2 regions of the Kitasatospora sp. NPDC030952 genome follow, and region 2 is predicted to be linked to the other one. Evidence: riboswitches for the same ligand, from Rfam matches in the RefSeq annotation. Region 2 holds a riboswitch; the other holds the start of a gene.
What was found. Region 2 has a riboswitch for glycine ahead of gcvP (aminomethyl-transferring glycine dehydrogenase). Riboswitches for the same ligand answer to the same signal wherever they lie in the genome.
Positions count from the first base shown of each region.

Region 1: it holds a riboswitch for glycine, as region 2 does, so the genes downstream of both, gcvT (glycine cleavage system aminomethyltransferase GcvT) here and gcvP (aminomethyl-transferring glycine dehydrogenase) in region 2, are expected to answer to the same signal.

Region 1 covers NZ_JBVIFM010000003.1:44,008-51,748, forward strand. Annotated here, with positions in the region: gene ACZ47G_RS07855 (ABC transporter substrate-binding protein) at 1-986, opposite strand, end outside; gene ACZ47G_RS07860 (ABC transporter permease) at 1,054-2,043, opposite strand; gene ACZ47G_RS07865 (enhanced serine sensitivity protein SseB C-terminal domain-containing protein) at 2,525-3,460, opposite strand; gene ACZ47G_RS07870 (enhanced serine sensitivity protein SseB C-terminal domain-containing protein) at 3,576-4,382, opposite strand; glycine riboswitch at 4,570-4,675, shown strand; gene gcvT (glycine cleavage system aminomethyltransferase GcvT) at 4,919-6,055, shown strand; gene gcvH (glycine cleavage system protein GcvH) at 6,154-6,534, shown strand; gene glyA (serine hydroxymethyltransferase) at 6,618-7,741, shown strand, end outside.
Region 2 covers NZ_JBVIFM010000022.1:135,984-143,724, forward strand. Annotated here, with positions in the region: gene ACZ47G_RS31095 (glutamate-cysteine ligase family protein) at 1-241, opposite strand, end outside; gene ACZ47G_RS31100 (hypothetical protein) at 619-1,191, shown strand; gene ACZ47G_RS31105 (DUF5999 family protein) at 1,627-1,818, shown strand; gene gcvP (aminomethyl-transferring glycine dehydrogenase) at 1,948-4,848, opposite strand; glycine riboswitch at 4,953-5,084, opposite strand; glycine riboswitch at 5,086-5,189, opposite strand; gene ACZ47G_RS31115 (PRC and DUF2382 domain-containing protein) at 5,414-6,481, shown strand; gene ACZ47G_RS31120 (MFS transporter) at 6,697-7,741, shown strand, end outside.

The DNA.
Region 1 (7,741 bases), on a different contig from region 2:
TCGGTCTTGGCCTTGAGCTTCGGGTCGCGCAGGATCTGCGCCTGGGTCTGCGGGTCGACGCCGCCGCCCACCAGGTCGACCTGGGCGTTGCCGGCGATCAGGTCCTTGTCGATGGTGGCCTGGTCGATGTTCATCTTGAGCACGATCTTGTCCGCCAGCTGCTTGCGGATCGGGTCGGTGCTCTTGTCCCAGTTGGTGTTCGGCACCAGGACGGCCTGCTTGCCGTCCTCGTAGGACTCGAACTTGTAGCTGCCCGAGGACACGATGTGCTTCACGTAGTCGGCACCGGTGTCCTTGGCCTGCGGGACCGGCACGGTCTGCGGGGCGCTGACCAGGTAGTCGAAGTCGGCGAAGGGGTGCTGGAGGTGGAAGACGATCGTGGTGTCGTCCGGGGTCTCGATCGACTTCAGGTCGCCGGTCTTGTCCTTGTACGGGCCCTGGTACTTGTCCGGGTTGTCGACCAGCAGGTCGTGGAAGTACGTCGGACCGTTGGAGTTCACCTCGGGCGCGAAGTTCGAGCGCTCCACGGCGTACTTGACGTCCTTGGAGGTGATCGCGGTGCCGTCGTCGTACTTCAGGCCGGCCCGCAGCTTGTACGTCCAGGTCAGGCCGTCGGCGCTGGGCTGGCCCAGCGACTCGGCGAGGTCCGGGACCAGCTTGTTGCCGTCGGCGCCGGCCGCCGGGTTGAAGGTGGTCAGCGGACGGCCGTACAGGCGCGAGAAGTTGTAGATGTACGCGTAGTACGTGTTGCCCGGGTCGAGGGAGTCCGGGGTGCCCTTCATCTCGTAGGTGACCGTCCCGCCCTTCTTGTCCGAGGCGTTGACGATCTGCTTGGTGGCCGCGTCGGCGCCGCCGCCGCTGCTGTCGTTGGAGCCGGCCGAGGAGGAGCTGCCACCGCTGCCCTTGGTGCTGGAGGAGCAGCCGGTGACGACCAGGACCGCGGCGGCAGCCACGGCGGTCAGCACGGCGGTACGGGACCTACGCATGGGTGAGATCAACCCCTTGAGGATGTGGAGGAGGGAGGGCCTGACGCTCGGGTCAGTTGCTCTCGGGTCAGTTGCTCTTGGGATCGAGGGCGTCACGCAGCCCGTCGCCGAGCAGGTTGAACGCGAGCACGGTGATGAAGATCGCGACACCGGGGACCACCATGTACTGGGGGTCCACCTGGTAGTAGTTCTTCGCGTCGGCGAGCATGCCGCCCCAGGAGGACTGCGGGGGCTGGATGCCGACGCCGAGGAAGCTCAGCCCGGCCTCGAAGAGGATGTTGGTCGGGATCAGCAGGGTCGAGTAGACCAGGATCGGGCCGACCAGGTTGGGCAGCAGCTCCTTGAACAGGATGAAGGGGCCGCGGGCGCCGAGGCTGCGGGCCGCGTGCACGAACTCCCGCTCGCGCAGCGAGAGGGTCTGTCCGCGCACGATCCGGCCCATGTAGGGCCAGTTGAAGAAGCCGATCACGAAGATCAGCACCAGGATGTGCAGCGGGAGGCCGTGCAGGCCGAACGCGCCGCCCTGGAGCGAGGCCGAGATCGCGATGGCGAACAGCAGCAGCGGGAACGCCAGGAAGACGTCCATCAGCCGGCTGATCAGGGTGTCCACCCAGCCGCCGTAGTAGCCGGCCATCACGCCGAGCACGGTGCCGATGGTGTTGGACAGCAGGGTCGCGCCGAAGGCGACCAGCAGGGAGACCCAGGAGCCGTCGACCACGCGGGCGAGCAGGTCACGGCCCTGCAGGGGGTCGACGCCGAGCAGGTGGTCCCCGCTCATCCCTCCCCAGTCCCCGAGCGGGAGTCCGCCGAGGTCGGCGTCCAGCAGGTCCGGGTTGGGCTGGTCGGGGTTGAGCCCGAACAGCGACTCCAACGGCCCGGACAGGACGGCCAGGAGGATCAGCAGGATCACCACGATGCCGCCGGCGACAGCGGCCTTGTCCCGCTTGAAGCGGGTCCAGGCGATCCGACCGAGGGAGCGGCCCTCGATCGTCTTGGCCGGGCTCGGGGAGGCGGGTGCCTCGGGTTCGTTCCCGGCGGTAGTGATGGGTGCGGTCATGGTCAGTTGGTCCCCTCGCCGACGGTGGCCGGCCCACGGGTGCCGGGCGCCGGTTCGGCGGTACGGCTGCGGACGTGCGGAGGTGCTAGGAGCAGGTGGTCGCGGCAGTGCGTCGTGCACGGGCACTGCCTCCATGCGGGATGGGCGTCGCATGGATCGAGCGGTCGGCTTGCGCGTTCACCTTCGTGGGGTTCCCAGTACGCGCGGTGCGTTGCGCAGAACTCTCTGCCATCCGAACTGGCTTGCGCCAGCCCTGCCAAGCGACAGATGCCCAACTGTGATCTGCCCGCATGCACCTCCCCGGTCTTCGGCATATACCTCTTCACACGGGTGCGAGAGCCATGTCAAGATGCGTCATCGACGGCGATGGAAGATTCGTCCGGAAAGCACCGAAGCCGACCTGATGGCGCATCAAGTCGGCTTCGTGTCGGAGATTTCGGCAACTGGTCCGGCAACCGGTCTCGGCAACCGGTTTCGGCAATCAGCGGCCGGGGTAGCCGGGCCACTGTCGCTGGGGCTGGTGACCCCAACCCGGCGCGGACTGCTGGGCGCCGTGCGTCCACCCCGGGGTCGGCTGCCCCGGCATCGACTGCCCCGGGTACGGCGGCGGCACCGGCGGGTACGGACCGGTCGGCGGCCGGCCCGCCTCCCGGTCGAAGAACGGCCGGGCGTTCGCGCGCATCCACAGCGCCACCGGGTCGTACTCGTCCGCCATCGCCACCGTGGACACCGCGAGCCCCTCCGGGGCCACCGCGATCGCCCGCTGCATCAGCGCCCGCACCGCCTCCACGGCCGGCGGCGAACTCTCGTACAGGTCCAGGCCGATCGCCAGGTACGGCTCCCCCACCGCCGGCTGCACCCAGGCCCGGCGCAGCGCCCGCACCGCGCGCACCTCGCCGGCCTGCCGCTCCAGCAGCGCGAAGAACTGCTGGGCGTTCACCTGCGGCTCGCTCAGCTTCAACGGCCCGGCCGGCAGCCGGTCCAGGCCCGCGGCGACCCGCCGCAGGTCCGCCCACGGCACCCCCACCCCGCCGCCCGGCGCGTGCGGGTTGAGCCACAGGCCCCAGCGGGTGCGGTACAGCGAGGCGGCGATCTCCCGCCCGGAGATGACCTCATGGGCCCGCGCCCAGCCGGAGGCCGTCAGCTGCTCGGGCGAGGTGACGGCCGGCGCGTAACCGTGGCCGCTGATCTCCATGTTCCCGTACTGCGCGTCCGGGCTGCCCGGCGTGCCGTGCCAGAGCAGCATCCAGACCCGGCCCTCGGCCAGCGCGTGCAGCAGCCGCTCGTACGCGTCGTAGCGCTCCGGCGCGACCTCGCGCAGAGCCTGCTCCAACACGCCCGGATCCGCTGCCGGGTGCCCGGCCGGTGCCTGGCCCCAGGGCCCCGGCACCCCGCCCGCTCCCGTTCCCGCACTCATGCGCCCACCTCGCCGCGCCTCTTTCCTGAACCCGCCGGCCCGTCAGCCGCCTGCACGCACCCTATGGCGCCGCACCGGCCGCCGCCACGGCGACGTGCCTGTGAACGATCCCCGCTCACACCCGCGAGTAGAAGGGCATGACCCGGGTCAGCAGCCACTCGACCACCGGGTCGTCGGCGAGGTCGAGCAGCACGAGGTGGACGCCCCCCGGCAGCGGCGCGGTTCCCAGCGCCCGCCCGAGCGCCTCGTTCACCGCGCCCGGGTCGGCCGGGGCCGCCGGATCCAGCTGGACCCCCACGAACATCACCGTCGGCTCGCCCTCGATGCTGGCCAGTGCCCGGCGCGCGGTCAACACTCCGGGCAGGGACGACAGTTCGGCCCGGCACGCGGCCAGGAAGTACTCCGGGTCCTCGCCCGGAACCGGCTCGCGCAGCGCCACCCGGCCACCGGTCGGCCCCTCCGGCGCGTTCTCGGTGTGCTCCCAGCGGTCCCCGCGCGGGCCGCGGCGCAGCTCGGCCACCCCCTGCGGCGGCACCGGGATGCCCACCGCCGCCTCGGGGTTGACCGCGATGCCCACGCCCAGCGGCAGCCCGCGGGCGAACTCCCAGGCCGGCGCGACCGCGAACGCCATCCCCGGCGCCTGCCGCAGGAACACCTCCTGGGAGGAGAACACCGGCACGTACGGGGCCCCGGCCAGTTCGATGGTCGGCAGGTCCAGCCCCTGCCCGGCCGGGTCGCCCCCGGCCGGCAGCGGGATCCACACCTGGCTGCGGGCCAGCACCTCGACCACCCGCGGGGTCGCCCCCGGGTCGCCCAGCGCGGCCGTCAGCACCTGCTCCAGCTCGTTCGCCGGCCACGCGCCGCCCGACGGCGCCGCCTCCGGCCCGCCCCACCCCTGCTGCTGCTCCACCGGGTACTCCATGCGCCGCCGATCCGGCCTGCCGCCGGGTCGGCCGCCCACTGCTGCGCCGACGCGCAAGAGTTTAGGGCCCGTGTTCGCCTTGGCGTCGTGTGACCGGGTCCCCTCTCCCCTCCTCCGCGAGGACGTGCCATGATGTGCGCGTCCGACGGCATGCGCCGCGGGCCCCCACAACTCCACACCGGCCGCTCGAACCCGCGCGGGAGAGCCCGGAGTGCCCCTCATCGGGGCACGGCCGGCGCCGAAGGAGCAAGTCCTCCCCGGAATCTCTCAGGCCCCCCTACCGCGCGGGTTAGGCACATCTGGAAAGCGGCGTACGGCCCCGCCGTACGCCCACCCACGGTGCAAGCCGCCGCCCTGTCCCCGATGCTGGAACCAGCCGATGCTGGCACCGGCTGAGGGCAGGCGGGCGGCGAAGCTCTCAGGTTCGACGACAGATGGGGAGACCCACGCCGCCGCATGCCCGCGCGCGGGGTCGGCCCCGAGCGGGTCCGGTCCGGCGCGCGCCCCTGAGTGCCCCGACCGAGGAGTTCCTGGCCATGTCGTCCCTCCGCCTGACCGCGCTCGACGCGCTGCACCGCGCCCTCGGCGCGACCATGACCGACTTCGCCGGCTGGGACATGCCGCTGCGCTACGGCAGCGAGCGCGAGGAGCACCTCGCCGTCCGCACCAAGGCCGGCCTGTTCGACCTCTCGCACATGGGCGAGATCACCGTCACCGGCCCGCAGGCCGGCGAGATGCTGGACCACGCGCTGGTCGGCTTCGTCTCCGCGCTCGGCGAGCTGCGCGCCCGCTACACCATGATCTGCGCCGAGGACGGCGGCATCCTGGACGACCTGATCGTCTACCGCCTGCGCGCGGACGCCTTCCTGGTCGTCGCCAACGCCTCCAACGCCCAGCTGGTGCTGGACGAGCTGATCGCCCGCGCCAAGGGCTTCGACGCCGTCGTCACCGACGACCGCGACACCTACGCGCTGATCGCCGTCCAGGGCCCGGAGGCCACCGCCATCCTGGCGGAGACCACCGACGCCGACCTGCCCGGCCTGAAGTACTACGCGATCCTCCCGGCCCAGGTGGCCGGCAAGGAGGTGCTGCTGGCCCGCACCGGCTACACCGGCGAGGACGGCTTCGAGATCTTCTGCCGGCCGGTCGACGCCGAGCCGGTCTGGCAGGCGCTGACCGCCGCCGGCGAGGGCCGCGGCCTGGTCCCGTGCGGCCTGTCCTGCCGCGACACGCTGCGCCTGGAGGCGGGCATGCCGCTGTACGGGCACGAGCTGTCCACCGACCTGACCCCGTTCGACGCCGGCCTGGGCCGGGTCGTCCGCTTCGACAAGACCACCAACGAGGGCGCGTTCGTCGGCCGCAAGGCGCTGGAGCAGGCCGCCGCCGCGGCCGAGTCGCTGCGTGCTCAGGGTGGGGCACCGAAGGTGCTGGTCGGCCTGGTCTCCGAGGGCAAGCGGGTCCCGCGCGCCGAGTACACCGTGGTCTCCGCCGACGGCGCCCCGATCGGCCGGATCACCTCGGGCGCGCCGTCCCCGACCCTGGGCAAGCCGATCGCGATGGCCTACGTCGACGCGGCCCACGCCGCCCCCGGCACCGCCGTCGCGGTGGACGTGCGCGGCAAGCACGAGCCGGTCGAGGTCGTGGCGCTGCCGTTCTACAAGCGCGCCCGCTGAGGCCCTGCCGACCCCGGTTTTCCCATAGGCGCACGTCGGAGCCGTCCGCGCGGCGGCCCGCTGCGTCGTACCCGCTTCCCATCCTGGAGAATGACGCCATGAGCAACCCCCAGCACCTGCAGTACACCAAGGAGCACGAGTGGCTGACGGCCGCCGAGGACGGTGTCTCGACGGTCGGCATCACCAAGCACGCCGCCGACGCCCTCGGTGACATCGTCTACGTGCAGCTCCCCGAGGTCGGCGACACCGTGACCGCCGGCGACACCTGTGGCGAGCTGGAGTCGACCAAGTCGGTCAGCGACCTGTACTCCCCGGTGACCGGCGAGGTCACCGAGGTCAACCAGGACGTCCTGGACGACAACAGCCTGGTCAACAGCGCCCCGTTCGAGGGCGGCTGGCTGTTCAAGGTCCGCGTGGAGGCCACCGACACGCTGCTCAGCGCCGCCGAGTACGACGCGCTCACCCACGCCGAGGGCTGAGCCCCCGCCGGGACGGGCCGCAGCACGGCGGTCCGTCCCGCACCCCACCGTCCCTCCGCTCTCCTCCCCGGGAAGACCACACCATGACGGTTCTCAACCAGTCCCTGCACGCCCTCGACCCGGAGATCGCCGCCGCGGTCGACGCCGAGCTGCACCGCCAGCAGACCACGCTGGAGATGATCGCCTCCGAGAACTTCGCCCCGGTGGCGGTCATGGAGGCCCAGGGTTCGGTGCTCACCAACAAGTACGCCGAGGGTTACCCCGGCCGCCGCTACTACGGCGGTTGCGAGCACGTCGACGTGGTCGAGCAGATCGCGATCGACCGGATCAAGGCCCTGTTCGGCGCCGAGCACGCCAACGTCCAGCCGCACTCGGGCGCCCAGGCCAACGCCGCCGCGATGTTCGCGCTGATCCAGCCGGGCGACACCATCCTGGGTCTGAACCTGGCCCACGGCGGTCACCTGACCCACGGCATGAAGATCAACTTCTCCGGCAAGCTCTACAACGTGGTCGCGTACCACGTCGACGAGAAGACCGGCCAGGTCGACATGGCCGAGGTCGAGCGCCTGGCCAAGGAGCACCAGCCGAAGCTGATCATCGCCGGCTGGTCCGCCTACCCGCGCCAGCTCGACTTCGCCGCGTTCCGCCGGGTCGCCGACGAGGTCGGCGCGCTGCTCATGGTCGACATGGCGCACTTCGCCGGCCTGGTCGCCGCGGGCCTGCACCCGAACCCGGTGCCGTACGCGGACGTGGTCACCACCACCACCCACAAGACCCTGGGCGGCCCGCGCGGCGGCGTCATCCTGTCCAAGGCCGAGTACGCCAAGAAGATCAACTCCGCGGTCTTCCCCGGCCAGCAGGGCGGTCCGCTGGAGCACGTCATCGCGGGCAAGGCCGTCGCCTTCAAGGTCGCCGCCTCGGAGGAGTTCAAGGAGCGCCAGCAGCGCACCCTGGACGGCGCCAGGATCCTCGCCGAGCGCCTGCTGCAGGCCGACGTCGCCGAGGCCGGCGCGTCCGTGCTGTCCGGCGGCACCGACGTCCACCTGGTCCTGGTCGACCTGCGCAACAGCCAGCTCGACGGCCAGCAGGCCGAGGACCGGCTGCACGAGGTCGGCATCACCGTCAACCGCAACGCCGTCCCGAACGACCCCCGCCCGCCGATGGTCACCTCGGGCCTGCGGATCGGCACCCCGGCCCTGGCCACCCG
Region 2 (7,741 bases):
CCAGCTCGGTCTGGAAGTCGCTGGAGCCGATCGCGCTCAGCACCTGGGCGTTGCGCATCACCGGCAGGCCCTGTTCGTCGGCCAGGTTGAGCTCGATCTCCAGCCCCATCACCGCCCGCGGCCGGTCGAAGCGGTCCTCGCGCAGCATCCGCCCGAGCGCGTCGAGGCAGGCCTGGAGCTTGAGCCGGTACTGCTGCCGATCCGCGAGATCCGCCCGAGTCGCCACGACCTTCTCGCCCACGGTCCCCTCCTCCTGAGACACCCGGCCGGTCGACCGTGCCAGCATCATGCCCACCTCGAAGATCGATACCCGAACGCGCCGACTGGCTTGCAATGCAAGGGATCTGACGGTGATTCAGGCCATCTGCAGACTTGCTCGGCGCCACCGCCTGTGATAAACAGATCACCCTGCGCATTTGTTCGATGAAGTCGCTGAGTTCGCACTGCGCTCCGGCCGGTCCGTTCCCCGCCCCGAGGCCCTCGTCGAGGGCGGCGACCGCGCCGGCGCCGCGATCCTGCACAACCGGACAAGGCCGGCCCCCCGTCACCGTAGACGCACCGCGCCGCGCCGGTATGCCGCACTCGCACGCCGATCTCACCTGGAGAGGCGGACCCGCCATGACCCTGCAGACCCCCCAGCCCCCACCGAGCGCCCTGCGCGCGGTGCTGGGCGCGCTCGACTCGGAGACCGCACTGCGCCAGCCCGCCGCCGCAGCGCTGCGTCACCCGACCGGTCCACTGCTCCCCGCGCACCCGCTCGCGGTGCACGTCCTCGACGGTCCGCACCCGGAACTGCCCAACGCCCGTCGGACGGGCTGGCGCTTCCTGATCAAGGACGGCCCGGAGGTGGCGGCCGCCGCCGAGGTGGTGCAGAGCGCCGAGGGCCACACCTTCTCCCACTTCACCGCCGGCCCGTACCTCTCCTCCACCGTCCGGGCGCTGCGCGAGGCCTGGCAACTCGCCCAGAGCTCCCGCTCCCGCAGCCAGCCCCGGCTGCTGACCTTCCCGGGCCAGTACGCCACCGCGCTCTGGCTGCACAGCCCCGACGCCGGCCCGTCCACCGACCTGCTGATCCCGCTGGCCCCGGCCCCGCTCGGCGTCACCGCGCACCGCGCCTACCCGGCCGCCGAACTGCTCCCGCTGCTCACCCGCGCCCCGCTCGCCCGGCCGCTGCTGCTCGGCTCCGCCTGAGCCCGCGCCACCCGCCGCACCGGCCGCCGGGCACCGTGCCCGGCGGCCCTTCGCCGTGCGCTCCGACGGCCGCTGACGGCCGATGACGGTCGTTGACGGCATCACCCGAACGGCTACCACCCGAGTGGGCCACCCGCCATGGCCCCGTCGGGCCATGCGCCGACTGACCCACCGGTGCGCGGATTCCCCCGGGCCCCACCTGAACGGGTGATCTCTGCCCCGGAGTTGTGGCGCATGTCACCAAATTGCTGCGCGCGCGAGCTCGGATGCCGACACTGGGAACTAGCGTGGAAGGACCACCTGTCCTACCCACTTGAGCATCGGTCAAACCTGGCTGATGCGCGGACAGGATCCGACCACCAGGCGGCTCCGGACGGCTCGACCTCCGGTGACCGCACCACGGGGAGGATCGCAGAGCGAAGCGAGGGTACGCGTATGTGCCAGCACCGTCCTGAGTGCCCGATGGCCGAGTCCGAGGACCGCGAGGCGGCCGTACCGGTGGCCTGCCACCCGGAGCAGGGCTGGAGCCTGCTCTGCAACGGCGTCGTCCTGTTCGAGGACACCGGAGAGCTGCTGCCCGACGGCCGGGTGATCGGCCCGCGCCGGCCCGTCGCCCACGCGGCCTGAGCCGACCCGGCCCGACGACCGTACGGCCGGAACCGTACGGCCCGGGCCCATCGGGCGGGGGGAGACACCGAGACGCAAAGGGCAGGGCCCTGGCAGAAACGTTCTGCCAGGGCCCTGCCGCGTTCCTGCTCAGACGCCGTACTCGTCCAGCGGCGGGCAGGAGCAGACCAGGTTACGGTCGCCGTACGCGCCGTCGATCCGGCTCACCGGCGGCCAGTACTTGTCCGCCGGGTTCACGCCCGCCGGGAAGACCGCCTCCTGCCGCGAGTAGCCGTGCGCCCAGTCGCCGGCCAGCGTGGCGGCGGTGTGCGGGGCGTTGCGCAGCGGGTTGTCGTCGGCGGCCCACTCGCCCGAGCCGACCTTGTCGATCTCGCCGCGGATCTCGATCATCGCGTCGCAGAAGCGGTCGATCTCGTGCAGGTCCTCGGACTCGGTCGGCTCGATCATCAGCGTGCCGGCCACCGGGAAGGACATCGTCGGCGCGTGGAAGCCGTAGTCGATCAGGCGCTTGGCGATGTCGTCCACCGTCACGCCCGTCTCCTTGGTCAGCGGGCGCAGGTCGATGATGCACTCGTGCGCGACCAGCCCGCCCGGACCGGTGTAGAGCACCGGGAAGTGCGGGGCCAGGCGCTTGGCGATGTAGTTGGCGTTCAGCACCGCGACCTGGGTCGCGTGCTTGAGCCCCTCGCCGCCCATCAGCCGGACGTACGCCCAGGAGATCGGCAGGATCGCCGCCGAGCCCCACGGCGCGGCCGAGATCGGGCCGACGCCGGTGGCCGGGCCGGCCTCCGCCTGCAGCGGGTGGTTCGGCAGGTACGGCGCCAGGTGGGCGCGCACCGCGACCGGGCCGACGCCCGGGCCGCCGCCGCCGTGCGGGATGCAGAAGGTCTTGTGCAGGTTCAGGTGCGACACGTCCGCGCCGAACTTGCCCGGCTTGGCGAGACCGACCAGGGCGTTCAGGTTGGCGCCGTCCACGTACACCTGGCCGCCGGCCTCGTGCACCAGGGCGCAGATGTCGGTGATCTGGGTCTCGTACACGCCGTGGGTCGACGGGTAGGTGACCATCAGCACCGACAGGTTGTCGCGGTGCTGCTCGATCTTGGCCTTCAGGTCCTCGACGTCCACGTCGCCGTCGACCAGGGTCTTCACCACGACGACGCGCATGCCGGCCATCACCGCGGAGGCGGCGTTGGTGCCGTGCGCCGAGGACGGGATCAGGCAGACGTCGCGCTGGGTGTCGCCGTTGGCGTGGTGGTAGGCGCGGACGGCCAGCAGGCCGGCCAGCTCGCCCTGGGAGCCGGCGTTCGGCTGGATCGAGACGGCGTCGTAGCCGGTGACCTCGACCAGCTGCTGCTCCAGCTGGCGGATCAGGGTCAGGTAGCCCGCGGCCTGGTCGACCGGCGCGAAGGGGTGCAGCTGACCGAACTCCGGCCAGGTCACCGCCTCCATCTCGGTGGTGGCGTTGAGCTTCATGGTGCAGGAGCCCAGCGGGATCATGCCGCGGTCCAGCGCGTAGTCCCGGTCCGACAGGCGGCGCAGGTAGCGCAGCATGGCGGTCTCCGAGCGGTGGCTGTGGAAGACCGGGTGGGTCAGGTACTCGTCCGCGCGCAGCAGCGCGGCGGGCAGCGCGTCGGCGGCCTCGGCGACCTCGACCGCGGGGACGCCGAACGCGGCCCAGACGCCGGCCAGGTGCTCGCGGGTGGTGGTCTCGTCGGTGGAGACCGAGATCCGGTCCTCGCCGTCCTGGAACACGTTGATGCCGTTGGCGCGGGCGGCCGCGGCGATCTCGGCGGCGCGGCCCGGGACGACGGCGGTGACGGTGTCGAAGAACTCGCCGTGCAGCAGCTCGACGCCGCCGGCCCGCAGGCCCTCGGCGAGGGCGGCGGCGTAGCGGTGGGTGCGCCGGGCGATGTCGGCCAGGCCGTCCGGGCCGTGGTAGACGGCGTACATCGAGGCCATCACGGCGAGCAGCACCTGGGCGGTGCAGATGTTGCTGGTGGCCTTCTCGCGGCGGATGTGCTGCTCACGGGTCTGCAGCGCCAGGCGGTAGGCGCGGTTGCCGTCGGCGTCGACGGAGACGCCGACCAGGCGGCCGGGCAGCGAGCGGGCGTACTCGGCGCGCACCGAGAGGTAGCCGGCGTGCGGACCGCCGAAGCCCATCGGCACGCCGAAGCGCTGCGAGGTGCCGCAGGCGATGTCGGCGCCCAGCGCGCCCGGGGACTTGAGCAGGGTCAGCGCCAGCAGGTCGGCGGCGACGGCGACGATCGCGCCCAGCCCGTGGGCCTGCTCGATCACCGGGGTGAGGTCGCGGACCACGCCGGTGGCGCCCGGGTACTGCAGCAGCACGCCGAAGACGCCGCGCTCGGCGATCTCGGCCGGGATGCCCCCGGACAGGTCGGCGACGACGACCTCGACACCGGTCGGCACGGCGCGGGTGTTGATCACCGCGACGGTCTGCGGCAGGGTCTCGGCGTCGACCAGGAAGACGCCGCCCTTGACCTTGGTCACGCGGCGGGCCAGCGCCATCGCCTCGGCGGCCGCGGTGCCCTCGTCCAGCAGCGAGGAGCCGGAGGTGGGCAGGCCGGTCAGGTCGGAGACCAGGGTCTGGAAGTTGAGCAGCGCCTCCAGGCGGCCCTGCGAGATCTCCGGCTGGTACGGGGTGTAGGCCGTGTACCAGGCCGGGTTCTCCATGACGTTGCGCAGGATCACCGGCGGGGTGAAGGTGCCGTAGTAGCCCAGGCCGATCATCGGCTGGAGCACCTGGTTGCGGCCGGCCAGCTCGCGCAGCTCGGCGAGGACCTGCGCCTCGCTGCGGCCCGCGGGCAGGTCCAGGGCGGTGATGGAACGGATCGCCTCGGGAACGGCGGTGGCGGCGAGCTCGTCCAGCGAGCCGTAGCCGACGGACGCCAGCATCTTCTCCTGCGCGGCGGCGTCGGGGCCGATGTGGCGGTTCTCGAAGGGGCTGGCCAGCTCAAGCTCGGTGAGGGTCGAGGCGCTGGTGGGGCGTCCCGCGTTCGGCTGGGCGTTCATGGTGGTCGAGGCCTCCTGGTCACGGACCGGCGGGGGTACGCACGCCGACCGGCCGACGCCGCTGCGGACAGCGGACCGGCCTGGGCGGACGGACCCGAAAGGCCTCCCCCTCTGTCATCGGGACCTGAGAGCTTCGCCCGCACGTCGCGCTGTGGCGCTCCGTCGGCTTGCACCGTCGGTGAGGGTGGTGATCGCCGGCTCCCGCGCCGACGCTCCTGCCCTGCTTTCCAGAGTGACCTATCCCGCACGGTACGGATGCCTGAGAGATTCCGGGGAGGAGTTGCTCCTTCGGCGCCTCGACCAGCGGTTTTCGCTGTCGGGGACTCTCCCGAGCGGGCTCGGCGGTCGCGGCCCAGGGTACCAGCGGGCGGCCCTGCGATCACGGGTGCGTCGGGTCGACTCCGGGTCTACGCGCGTCCCCCGTACGGAGCAGCGCGGACCCGTCCGGCCGCACCCCGGTCGCGCACGTCCGGTTCATGGCTTTTGGTGTGAAGTGGCGGACGGGACGGGTGCTCCGGCCGCCTTACCTGCGGGAGTTCCGCAGGCGCAGCGCTTGGAGGAAAGAGTGCAGACCGACATCGACCCCCGAGACCTCATCGGCCACAAGGCGGTCGACCGCAACGGAGACAAGATCGGCACGATCGACGAGGTGTACCTCGACGACGCCACCGGCCGGCCGGAGTGGGCGGCCGTCCGCACCGGCATCTTCGGCCGGGACGCCTTCGTCCCGCTCACCACGAGCGAGTTCTCCGGCGAAGAACTCCGGGTGCCCTACGACAAGTCGCTGGTCAAGGACTCGCCGGACTTCGGCGTGGGCCAGCACCTCTCGCCCGCCCAGGAGCTCCAGCTCTACCGCTACTACGGGCTCGACACCCCGGCGGACGGCCACCCGGCCAACGGTGAGCCCGCCCGGGCGGCCCAGCCCGACCTCGACTTCGGCACCACCACGGCCGCCGCGGTCGCCAAGCCGCTCGCCTTCCACTCCCCCGAACCCGGCCCGACCATGACCACCGTCGCCACCGCGACGACCACCAGCACCGACACCGCCACGGAGGCCCACGTGCGGACCCTCAGCACCCCCGCACCGGTCGCCAACGGCACGGTGACCGCGCCGACCGCCACCCCGGTGGTCGAGCCGAAGCACCAGCCGGTCCCGTCCGCGGTCGATCCGACCGGCACCGCCGCCGCCTCGGCCCCCAACGGCCCGGTCGAGATCACCTGCCGCGAGGAGCGCCTGGACATCACCACCGAGTGGCACGTCCTGGGCACCGCGAAGCTGCGCAAGTACGTGACCAGCGAGCAGGTCGAGCGCCGCGTCCCGGTGGTCCGCGAGCGGGTCCGGGTGGAGCGGATGCCGGTCGGCGACGCCGAGCGCGCCTCGCTCACCGAGAAGGAGATCGCCGAGGCGGTGGAGGAGGTCACCCTCCGTGAGGAGCGGCCGGTGGTCCGCAAGTACCTCGCCCCGATCGAGCGGGTCCGCCTGGTGGTGGAGCGCTACACCGCGGAGGAGGTCGTCCAGGACGAGCTCCGCCGCGAGAACGTCGAGGTCCACGACGACACCGCCGCGGCCGCCGAGCCGGACGCCCCGGTCATCGACGGCGCCCGCCCGTCCGCGCTGCGCCCCCTGGTCTGACCGACCCCGCACCAGCAAGGGCCTCGGACTCCGGTCCGGGGCCCTTCGCCGTGCCCGCCCCCGCGCCGAGCCCACCCGACCGGCCGTCAACGCCCGGTCCGCCGAAGGCAAAGCCTTCCCCTTTGCCAAACCTTAACCACTCGATATTTGACACTCTGAAGTATCTCCCTGCACAGTTACTTCAGTTCATTCACTATGTACGGGAGGAAGCAACCGTGAGTGAGGCACCACAGCCCACCACCGCGGCCGAGAAGCAGAGCAACGCCCGGGTCCTGCCGGCCCTCATCCTGGCGATGCTGTCGTTCAGCGTGGTGCAGACCGCGGTCGTACCGATCCTGCCGTCGCTGGCCAAGGAACTGGACGTCTCCGGCTCCAACATCACCTGGCTGATGACCGCCAACCTGCTGTCCGCGGCCGTGCTGACTCCCCTGCTGGGCCGCTTCGGCGACCTCCGGGGCCGCAAGCCCATGCTGCTGATCTCGCTGGCCGGCCTGGTCGCCGGTTCGGCGCTGGCGGTCAGCACCCACTCCTTCACCTGGCTGATCGTCGCCCGCGTCCTCCAGGGCGCCGGCGGTGGCGTGATGCCGCTGGCGATCAGCATCGTCCGTGACGAGCTGCCCAAGCAGAAGGTGACCGGCGGCGTCGCCGCCATCAGCGCCTCGATGGGCGTCGGCTCCGGCCTCGGCCTGGTCGCGACCGGCCTGCTGCTGGAGCACTGGAACTACAAGTCGATCTTCTGGATGGGCCTGGCCTTCGGCCTGCTCGCGGTCGCCCTGGTCGCCTTCCGCGTCCCGTCCGACCCGGTCGTCGACAAGGAGGGCGGCGCCGACCCGCTCGGCGCCATCACCCTGGCCGCCTGGCTCTCCGCGCTGCTGGTCGCCGTCAGCCAGGGCAACCACTGGGGCTGGACCTCCACCAAGACCCTCGGCCTGTTCGCCGTCGCCGCCGTGGTCGCCCTGATCTGGGGCGTCATCGAGACCAAGGTCGCCCACCCGCTGGTGGACCTGAAGATGATGGGCCGCCCGGCCGTCGCCTTCACCAACCTGGCCGGTCTGCTCATCGGCTTCGGCATGTACGGCTCGTTCATGGTCATCAGCAACTTCGCCCAGACCCCGGAGAAGCTGGCCCACTACGGCTTCACCGCGACCGTCCTGCACGCCGGCGTGATGCTGCTGCCGTCCGCGATCGGCTCGATGGTGGCCGCCCCGGTCGGCGCCGTGCTGATCGCCCGCCGCGGCCCGCGCCTGCCGCTGGTCCTCG